DNA from 4 places in the Bilifractor sp. HCP3S3_D3 genome. Region 3 is predicted to be linked to each of the others. Evidence: riboswitches for the same ligand, from Rfam matches in the RefSeq annotation. Region 3 holds a riboswitch; each other region holds the start of a gene.

Region 1 (2,204 bases), on a different contig from region 3:
GCACGCTTGATCAGGAAGGGCACCGCGATTCCCACGAAAGAAATCGGACCGGCAAATGCCGTCACCGTTGCAGAGAGGATGCTGGACAGCAGGATGAGGGCCACACGGAACTGCTTTACATTAACTCCCATGCTCTGCGCGTAGGCCTCACCAAGCTGAAAGGCACCGATCGGCTTCGCGAGCAGGAATACCAGGACAGACGCAGCTCCGATGATGATTCCGCCCACCAGGACATTGTCCCAGGTCATACCAGAGAAGCTTCCCTGAGACCAGTTGTGAAGGTTGGCGATATCCGAATCACTGGCAAATGTAACGAGAAGATTCGTCAGCGCAGTACAGATATACCCGATCATGATTCCGGCAACCAGCAACGCCGACATATTCCGCACGCTCCGGGAGACCAGCAGGATAAAGCCGGTTGACACAAGAGACCCCGCGAACGCGGCAAGGATCATGGCCCAGGAGGACACCGCTCCGTGCCTGGCCACCACAAGAATCATGAGAAACGCGACAATCAGTTTTGCGCCGGAAGATATTCCGAGCACAAAAGGACCCGCGATTGGATTCTCAAAAAATGTCTGCAGCAGAAATCCGGACAGAGAGAGCGCTCCTCCGAGAATAGCCGCCATCAGAATCCGCGGCAGACGGATCTTCCAGATGATATTCATATCATCCCTTGAGCCGATTCGGAGAAAAACAGCTCTCAAAATTTTATTAATCGGAATATCGACATTGCCGGTATTGATATTGACCACGGTCACGATCAGAAACGCAGCTGCCAGAACGGCAAAGACCGCTGTGTATCGCATTCTCCTTTTCAGATTCTCAGCGTGATAGCTGCTGATTTCATTGTCACTCATCATTCGCAAGTATGCCTTTCAACTTCAATGATCTTATACATGAAAAGGGACGAATGCCGAAGCATTCGTCCTGAAAAAATAACCTGTATTAATCGGTTCCGCCGGAAATCCGGCAAAACACCCAAGCCATCAGAATCTGCTTTCTTCGGAAGCATATCTACAAAACCTCTCAGCAGTTCTCCTGGCTGACAGCTCAAGCACCGGTTCCTGTCTTCTCATGCTCTAGGACACAATGACATAACGGAATGGTTCGCTGCTCACAGTGACCGGATCGCTCAGGAATTTCACCTGATTCTCTATTCTCATACAGATCTTCTGCACTCCTGCTGCCAGGCAGGCAAAGAAGACCAGATGCACTGAAAGGCCCCCTCTTCAATTATCTGCAACGATTATACGATACCGGCTGAAAAGTGTCAAATATACCGCACTGCGGATATAAGACTTCCTTCAGTCCTTCAATCATCCCTTCTTCTGCGGAAACTGTGTCCCTTATCCTTATACATATTGAAATCCGCCCTGGTGAGCAGCGCGTCAAAGTCCGTAACCTTCCCCCGGCATGCCGCAAACCCAATTGCCATACTGATTCCATTATTTTCTGCATTCTCACGCATATGCCGTATCAGCAGGCTGATATCTCTCTCCTCCAGATCTTCTGTCAGAACGATAAATTCATCCCCGCCCGTGCGAAACACATACTTTTCACCTGCGCATTCCTGAAGAACCCGGGCTGTTTCGCAAATCAGCACATCGCCGGCATGATGTCCCGCCGTATCGTTTGTGTTCTTCAGTCCGTTCAGGTCAACGGAAATCACTCCAAGCAGACCGTCACCCTTCCACTCGCGGATCTGCCGCTCAAGAGCCCTCCGGTTTCCGGCACCTGTCATCTGGTCAATCATGCTTTGTTTCTCCAGCTGATGCACGCTGTTCCTGTTTCGAATCATAATTGCTATGAAATCCGTCAGCGTGGAAAGCAGCACGCTGGTGTTACGGAAGGTGTCCGCCGCCGGATTGATAACCATCGTAAAGCCCTCTGTCTGATTCAAGATCTTCAGCTGCCCGGAGATAAAGCTCCGAACATCATGGATTCGCATGGAAAAATCGGGATTTTCCTTCTGAAAGGCATCCATATCACTGACCATCACCACATGTTCTGTCGCAAACCGCATATATAGCGCCCGCAATTCCGAGAGAGGAATGCTCTGGAGTTCCTCCTTCAGAGAGAAGACACCGGGTGCCGTCCATTCATAGGTGGCACTAACTGTATTGTCATCACGTTCCTCAAAGATCAGGAAGCGCTCCGGTCTCATATTTTCAGAGATACATGCAATCGTCTTCTCAATTCCT
Region 2 (2,204 bases), on a different contig from region 3:
TACGTTCTTGTAACCGAGATCATTCATTTCTGTCTGCATCTGATCATAGGTGATATTCGCCTCATGAGAGGTTCCGTGACCCATGAATACAAACGCTGTTCCGTCAGCGGCAGCCGCGTCAAGGCTGTCATATCCTGCCTTCTCTACCGCTGTAGCAGTAAGAATCTTTGCGACGTTCTGCTTGTCCTCGTTTACTACGCTCGTGTCACTTCCTACCTCACCCAGAAGCGGCTCAGCGATTTTCACGGAATCAAATTTATCCGCGTATTTGCTGACGGTTTCTGTCAGCTCGTCATACTCCGCACCATGCATCAGATGGGTCGGCTGAATCAGCAGATTCTTCACGCCGTTGTCCACCGCTCTCTGAAGTGCCTGATCCATGTTGTCGATCACCTCATTATCACGCGCCTGAATGTGATTGATGATGATCTGCGCCGTGAATGCACGTCTTACAGACCAGTCCGGATACGCCGCCTGGAGAGCCTTCTCGATTCCGCCGATATCCTGCACACGGCTGTCATTATAGGAAGTTCCGAAAGAGCATACAAGAATCTCGTTTTCTCCGATTCCGTCCTCGTTGAGCGGATCATCCTTGGAGGCATCGCCGGTATCTCTTCCGAAATAATCCGGATCTGCATACTCGCCCTCTACCAGAGCCTTCTGTGTATCCGTCAAAGCGTCCCAGGCCTCCTTTGCCGCCTTGCAGTCCTCGTCCGTAGTGTCTGTTCTCTCCTGCACATAGATCTTGTCGATCAAAGCGGCTACCTTGTCCGCTGCTGCCTGATCCGCGGATACAGAGGAAGAAGAAACCGTCTCTACTTCTTCGGAAGAAGCGGCTGCCTCTGTAACCTCCGCTGTCTCTGAAGACGCGGAAGATGCACTCGAAGATGCTGCGGATGCTGACGATGCTGCGCTGTTAGCGCTGCCACATCCGGCAATCATGGACCCGGTCAGAACCGCGGTGCATAATAATGTTACGACTTTCTTTTTCATCATGTTTCTCCTTTTTGTAGAATAATCTATATCAAGGGGCAAAACGCCCTTCGATACCATAGCACAGAACATAAACGAGATAAAACACGCTGCGCGAGTTTTATCTCGCTATCGCAACGCTCGCCGCACACGAATACTTCGCATTCGGCTGCGGCTCACTGTTCGCGTAAAAAAGAGTGACCGCCTTCTCAGAAAGCAATCACTCCGTATCTGCATATAAAAGAAACATCTGCTGAAATCCCGGATCCGCCTGACGGTCACGCTCCATCCAAAGAAACGGTATCCATAACCGCACGCCAAAGAGCGCATATCTGCAAACCAGCCGGATCACACCAGAAATCACTGATGCAACCATCAATATTCTTATGCAAACAGACTCTGCTTTCATCGGAAGCAAATCTATCGTCTTCTCAGCAGGTTTCCTGACTTGCAGCTCAAATGCCTTCCTGCGCCTTCTCATACTCCGTTGACCGGAATACAATGGACAATGCATCTGGCTCACTGCTCACAGTGACCGGATCGTTCAGGTATTTCACCTGATTTCCTATTACCCGCCATAAAAGCGGCACTGAAAAGATATGTTTTAAAGACTTTTTCTATTATATGAAATCATTAACAAAATGTCAAATTGATCCAATAAATGATCGACCGGAAATCATCTTCTTCAAAAGCCGGATATGCTCCGGCTCTGTCCCGCAGCAGCCTCCGACAATCCTGGCGCCGGCATCTGTCAGCATCTTCATCTGAGACGCAAAGGCTTCCGGCCCGAGGCTGTAAATCGCATTCCCCTTCTCGTCAATCTTCGGCATTCCCGCGTTTGGCTTCGCGATAATCGGAATACTGCAGTTCTTCGCCAGATACCGGATGATGCTCTCCATCTGATCCGGTCCGCTGCAGCAGTTCAGTCCCACTGCCGCAGCGCCCATCGCCTCCAGAACGGCTGCAGCATCAAAGATATTTCCGTCAAAAAAGCACTTTCCATCCGCGTATACGGAAAACGTGCACATCACCGGAAGGTCACAAACAGACGAAACCGCGTCCAGCGCAATCGAAGTCTCATCCGCCGACATCATCGTCTCGATTACAAAGAGATCCACGCCGGCATGATACAGAATCTCTGCCTGTTCCCGATAGATCTCAAAAATTTCCTCATAGCTGGCATCTCCTCCAGCGGAATCCGGCACCAATCCCGTGGGCGCCATATCTCCTGC
Region 3 (2,204 bases):
GAGTTCACCAGCTTTCGGTTTGTATCCCATTCGGTGAGTGCATGGAGCACGATATCCTGAAATTCATAAAAACGCCATTCTTTTATGATAAAACGAGGATTGCGGAGAATGACGAGCCCTGCGCAGAGACTTCGGATATGAAGCGGCAGGACAAGGGTATAGGATCCCTCCCGGATCGCGTCAAGGTGTTTGTTCAGAGCATCAATATTTTTGAACCGGATGGGCCGCATGCCCGGTTCGTTCTGCACTTCCAGGACACGTTCTCTGTCCGCACAGTCCGACCGCAACTGCACTGGTTCGTTTTGGTCTTCCGGGGCACTTTCTCTGGCTTCGATGAGATTCAGGTGTTCCATAGTATAACAGCCTTCCTCCAATTCCCCGCTTCCGATCCGGTCGTCGAGAACGATGTAGACACCGTCGAGGTCCATTGAGGCATAAAAGTCCGCGATGCGCTGCATCAGTTCCGGGAGAGACAGGGAAGGATCCAGCGAGGAGACCATCGCGGAAAAACGTTCGTTTCGGTCATCGACATATATGCTGTCCTCGACCTGCCAGGCCAGGTACGCCCGGTAGTTGATTCGGAAAGTGAGAATCCGCCGCGCTCCTTCATGTACTGCATGATTCCGGTGCTCCAGGCGGATATGATGAAACGGCGCCAGCCATCTGAAAGAAGCAGAAATCCGGAAGAAGCACATTTAAATCCGGATTTAATAATTTCTCTTGCAAAAATATAAAATGGTGTTACTATAGTAAAACAAGTTTAATTAAATATCTTTTACAAGTGCAGAAATGCCATATCGTTAGATCGGGATTTCTGATAATAGGGAAACAGGTGAAAGACCTGTACTGTCTCGCAACTGTAATTGGATGCGTCCGCTGGTTATCCACTGTCTTTACGGATGGGAAGGAAGCGTGCCGCAGGAAGCCATAAGTCAGGAAACCTGCTTGTAAAAATGTCAGTGTGGTCACGATGTATGACTTAATGACGGCAAATTATTTCTGCTCCTGGAGGCAGAATCTTTTGCGTGTTTAAATGTCAGAGATCGTTTCACGGAAACGGTCTTTTTCTTTTGCCTGAAAAAGAGGGGTGTCATGAAAAAATACCTGATTGGAAGAATTCTTTTTGTCATTCCGATAATGTTCTTTCTCTCTCTGTTTACCTTTGGTCTTACGTATCTTTCACCTTCTGATCCGGTGACTCTTTATTATGACAGACTTGGAGCAAAGCCGGACAAACAAATGGTTGAGGAAACCAAAGAAGAGATGGGACTGAATGATCCGTTTCCGATTCAGTATGGGCGATGGCTGAATCGTGCTGTGCATGGTGATCTCGGAACATCATATTACTACAAAACATCTGTCTGGAGTGAACTGACCAGCCGTCTTCCGAATACGGTTATTCTGACGGTCTCTACAGTTGTACTGACGATACTGATCGCAGTGCCTCTGGGGATCCTGTGCGCCGTCTTTCAGAATAAATGGATTGACTATATTCTGCGTTTCATCTCCTTTCTGGGGGTGAGTATGCCCAGCTTTTGGGTCGGTACACTGCTGATGTATTTTTTCGGAGTAAAGCTGAAAGCTCTTCCGATATTGGGATCGGGAGATCTGAAACATCTGATTCTTCCGACAGCGACACTCTCTTTCTGGATGGTTTCTCTCTATGTGAGAAGACTGCGTGGCAGTGCATTGGAAGAATTGAACAAGGATTATCTGAATGGAGGGCTGGCAAGGGGACTTTCCAAATGGCATGTTATCTGGCACCAGATCCTGCCGAACTCGCTGCTTTCTGTGATTACGATGTTTGGCATGTCAATCGGATCTCTTCTTGGGGGAGCAACGATCGTGGAAACGATCTTTGAATGGAAGGGAATTGGAAAGATGGCTGTGGACGCAATATCCGTGAAAGACTATCCGATTATCCAGGGTTATGTTCTCTGGATGGCCATCATCTATGTAACGGTCAACCTGGTCGTGGATCTGTCGTATCAGTTTTTGGATCCAAGGATCCGGCTGGGAGGAAGGAAAGGATGAAATATTATATAAAAAGAGCACTCAGCAGTCCGCAGTTCGTCATCCTCTTCCTTCTTGCTGTTTTGTTGATTTTGATACCGATTTTTGCTCCATGGATTGCGCCGCATGATCCGATTGCCAATGATTATGCTGCTTCCATGATTTCTCACAGCAGGGAGTTTCCGCTGGGA
Region 4 (2,204 bases), on a different contig from region 3:
GAGTAACCTGTTTTCCGGGAACAAATTCCTGAATAATTCTCTCTTTGTTCCCGCCGTTCCCGCCGTTCGATTCAAACATAGCCCCTCCTTCCGGCCTACATACCGGCAATCATCCCTGGTAAGCTATTTCTTACGCCCTGCCGGTAAACGCCTGACGATAAAGCGTCTTGATATCCTCCAGTGTGACCTCTCTCGGGTTCGATGCAGTGCACGGATCAGCAAGCGCTGCCTTTGCCATCTCATCCAGCTGTGCATTAAAATCATCTTCTGTGACACCTGCCTCTGCGATTGTCACCGGCATGTTCATTTTCTCCATAAAGCGTTTTGCAGTGCGGATCAGCATCAACGCGCTCTGACGCGTTCCCACGCTGTCCATGCCCAGCTGCGCGACGATCTCCGCGTATCGGCTTGCGGCCGGTGTCAGATGGTCATGGCATCCGGCATTGAAGCTCATGACATACGGAAGAAGAATTCCGTTTGCCCGCCCATGCGGAATATGAAAATGCGCACCCATGGCGTGCGCCATACCGTGGTTCAGCCCGAGACCGGAATTTGCGAACGCAATACCAGCCATGCACGAAGCATTGTGCATGCTCTGCCGCGCGTGAAGGTTCTCGGGATTTTTATACACTTCAAGGAGGTTGTTCTGTAAAAGCTGCAGTGACTTGATGGCCATGGCATCCGTAAAATCATTGTGTTCCCTGGAGACAAAGGCTTCCACCGCATGTGTAAATACGTCAATGCCCGTATCTCCGGTGACCTTCGGCGGCGCGCTGACGACCAGACTCGCGTCCAGTACAGCGATATCCGGCACCAGACTCTCGTCCACGAGCGGATATTTTGTCTGCGTCGTTTTGTCTGTAATAACGGCGAATGTGCTCACCTCGGAACCGGTTCCGCTGGTCGTCGGAATCGCGATGAAGCGGATGTTTTTATATTTTTCATTTACACGTCTCGCGATAAAAACGATCGCTTTCGCCGCGTCGATGGACGCGCCGCCGCCGAGGCAGATGACCGTATCGGGATCCAGCGCCTCCAGCCTTTTGATACCGGCAGTCACGACTCCCAGATCCGGCTCAGCCGCCACATCCGAAAAAACATCGTACTGCTTTCCCGCGCGATCCAGCCGGTCCGTCACATACGAAACCTTTTTGCTGACCGCAAGAAAATGATCCGCTACAACAAACACCTTTTTCATATCATTCACCAGCTGATCGAGCCGATCACCGATCATGATCCTGGTGCTGACTCTGAATTCTCCCATTGCTTCCCCTTTCTTCTGTGTTAAATTAATAGTAAATTTTTACTGTTATTCCGAGACAAAAAAAGCAGCATTTTAAACATACTGTTTAAAATGCTGCATCGCACTTAAATACATATTACCTCATTCTTCTGCGGCTTCCTCGCCCGGCAGAAAAACACACTTCCCCCTGCTTCGTATTCATACTCAAAGGAAAGAGTAAATACGCAAAGCCAACGGGAAAATGCGGGTTTATGAAATTGTTGGCATCCTTTCAAAGCGAAAAAGAAAAGGGAAAGCACCGACCGTTCCGCCCGACACTTTCCCTTTCGACATTGCATCCGCCGGATTGATAATTAAGAGAGGTGGCGCAATGAAAAATTCGATGGTGAAGCACTTAACGGTCTTCCCTGTTCATAAAATACCGGTTCCATTCCATGGACACGGCCGAAAAGCCATCAGCTGCATCGCTGAGGGCAGGCACTCTCCCAGATCCGAGGAGAATTCATGTGCGTTATACACGGGCAGGTCTTCTGACTGCGGCGTCATCACTTTTTCTCGCCTTCTCAGGTTTCCCCAATGGCATAAGAGAAAAAGCTAAGCCAACACAGCAACGGCATTGTGCAGGATTCACACCTGCTTCCCTTTTCACCGGCAACAATTTACCGACACCTGTGTACCATCAAATTTATGTTGTCAGTTTATAATATTGACAACCTTTTGTCAAGCGTCATGTTTTGTATAATTTTCAGTCATGTTTTGTATAATTTTATCAGCTGATTCTGTATATTTTGCCGGATATTTGTCCAAACACCACTGGTTAATAAATCCCGCTCCTGCTAATATAGGATGTGCGCAAATCACGCACATGCTCAGATCTTCTGTTAAAGACCGTAAGCTCCCATACGATACATCGTGCCACATACAGTATCAGCTGCGGATTGCTCCGTACTTCGCCGCTAAG

What was found. A riboswitch is a leader RNA that binds a small molecule or an ion and turns the genes downstream of it on or off. The one in region 3 is predicted to bind cobalamin.
Region 1: linked by a shared signal. The riboswitch ahead of ACTNDI_RS01070 (FecCD family ABC transporter permease) and the one ahead of nikB (nickel ABC transporter permease) in region 3 are both predicted to bind cobalamin.
Region 2: linked by a shared signal. The riboswitch ahead of ACTNDI_RS05310 (sirohydrochlorin cobaltochelatase) and the one ahead of nikB (nickel ABC transporter permease) in region 3 are both predicted to bind cobalamin.
Region 4: linked by a shared signal. The riboswitch ahead of ACTNDI_RS03875 (1-propanol dehydrogenase PduQ) and the one ahead of nikB (nickel ABC transporter permease) in region 3 are both predicted to bind cobalamin.

What each region holds. Positions count from the first base shown of each region.
Region 1 covers NZ_JBQHWP010000001.1:251,260-253,463, forward strand. The annotation lists gene ACTNDI_RS01070 (FecCD family ABC transporter permease) at 1-863, opposite strand, end outside; cobalamin riboswitch at 1,018-1,203, opposite strand; gene ACTNDI_RS01075 (EAL domain-containing protein) at 1,316-2,204, opposite strand, start outside.
Region 2 covers NZ_JBQHWP010000006.1:106,260-108,463, reverse strand. The annotation lists gene ACTNDI_RS05310 (sirohydrochlorin cobaltochelatase) at 1-993, opposite strand, end outside; cobalamin riboswitch at 1,389-1,581, opposite strand; gene ACTNDI_RS05305 (homocysteine S-methyltransferase family protein) at 1,617-2,204, opposite strand, start outside.
Region 3 covers NZ_JBQHWP010000033.1:2,488-4,691, forward strand. The annotation lists gene ACTNDI_RS13380 (diguanylate cyclase) at 1-695, opposite strand, end outside; cobalamin riboswitch at 763-963, shown strand; gene nikB (nickel ABC transporter permease) at 1,093-2,034, shown strand; gene ACTNDI_RS13390 (ABC transporter permease) at 2,031-2,204, shown strand, end outside.
Region 4 covers NZ_JBQHWP010000004.1:156,101-158,304, reverse strand. The annotation lists gene eutS (ethanolamine utilization microcompartment protein EutS) at 1-79, opposite strand, end outside; gene ACTNDI_RS03875 (1-propanol dehydrogenase PduQ) at 131-1,264, opposite strand; cobalamin riboswitch at 1,747-1,931, opposite strand.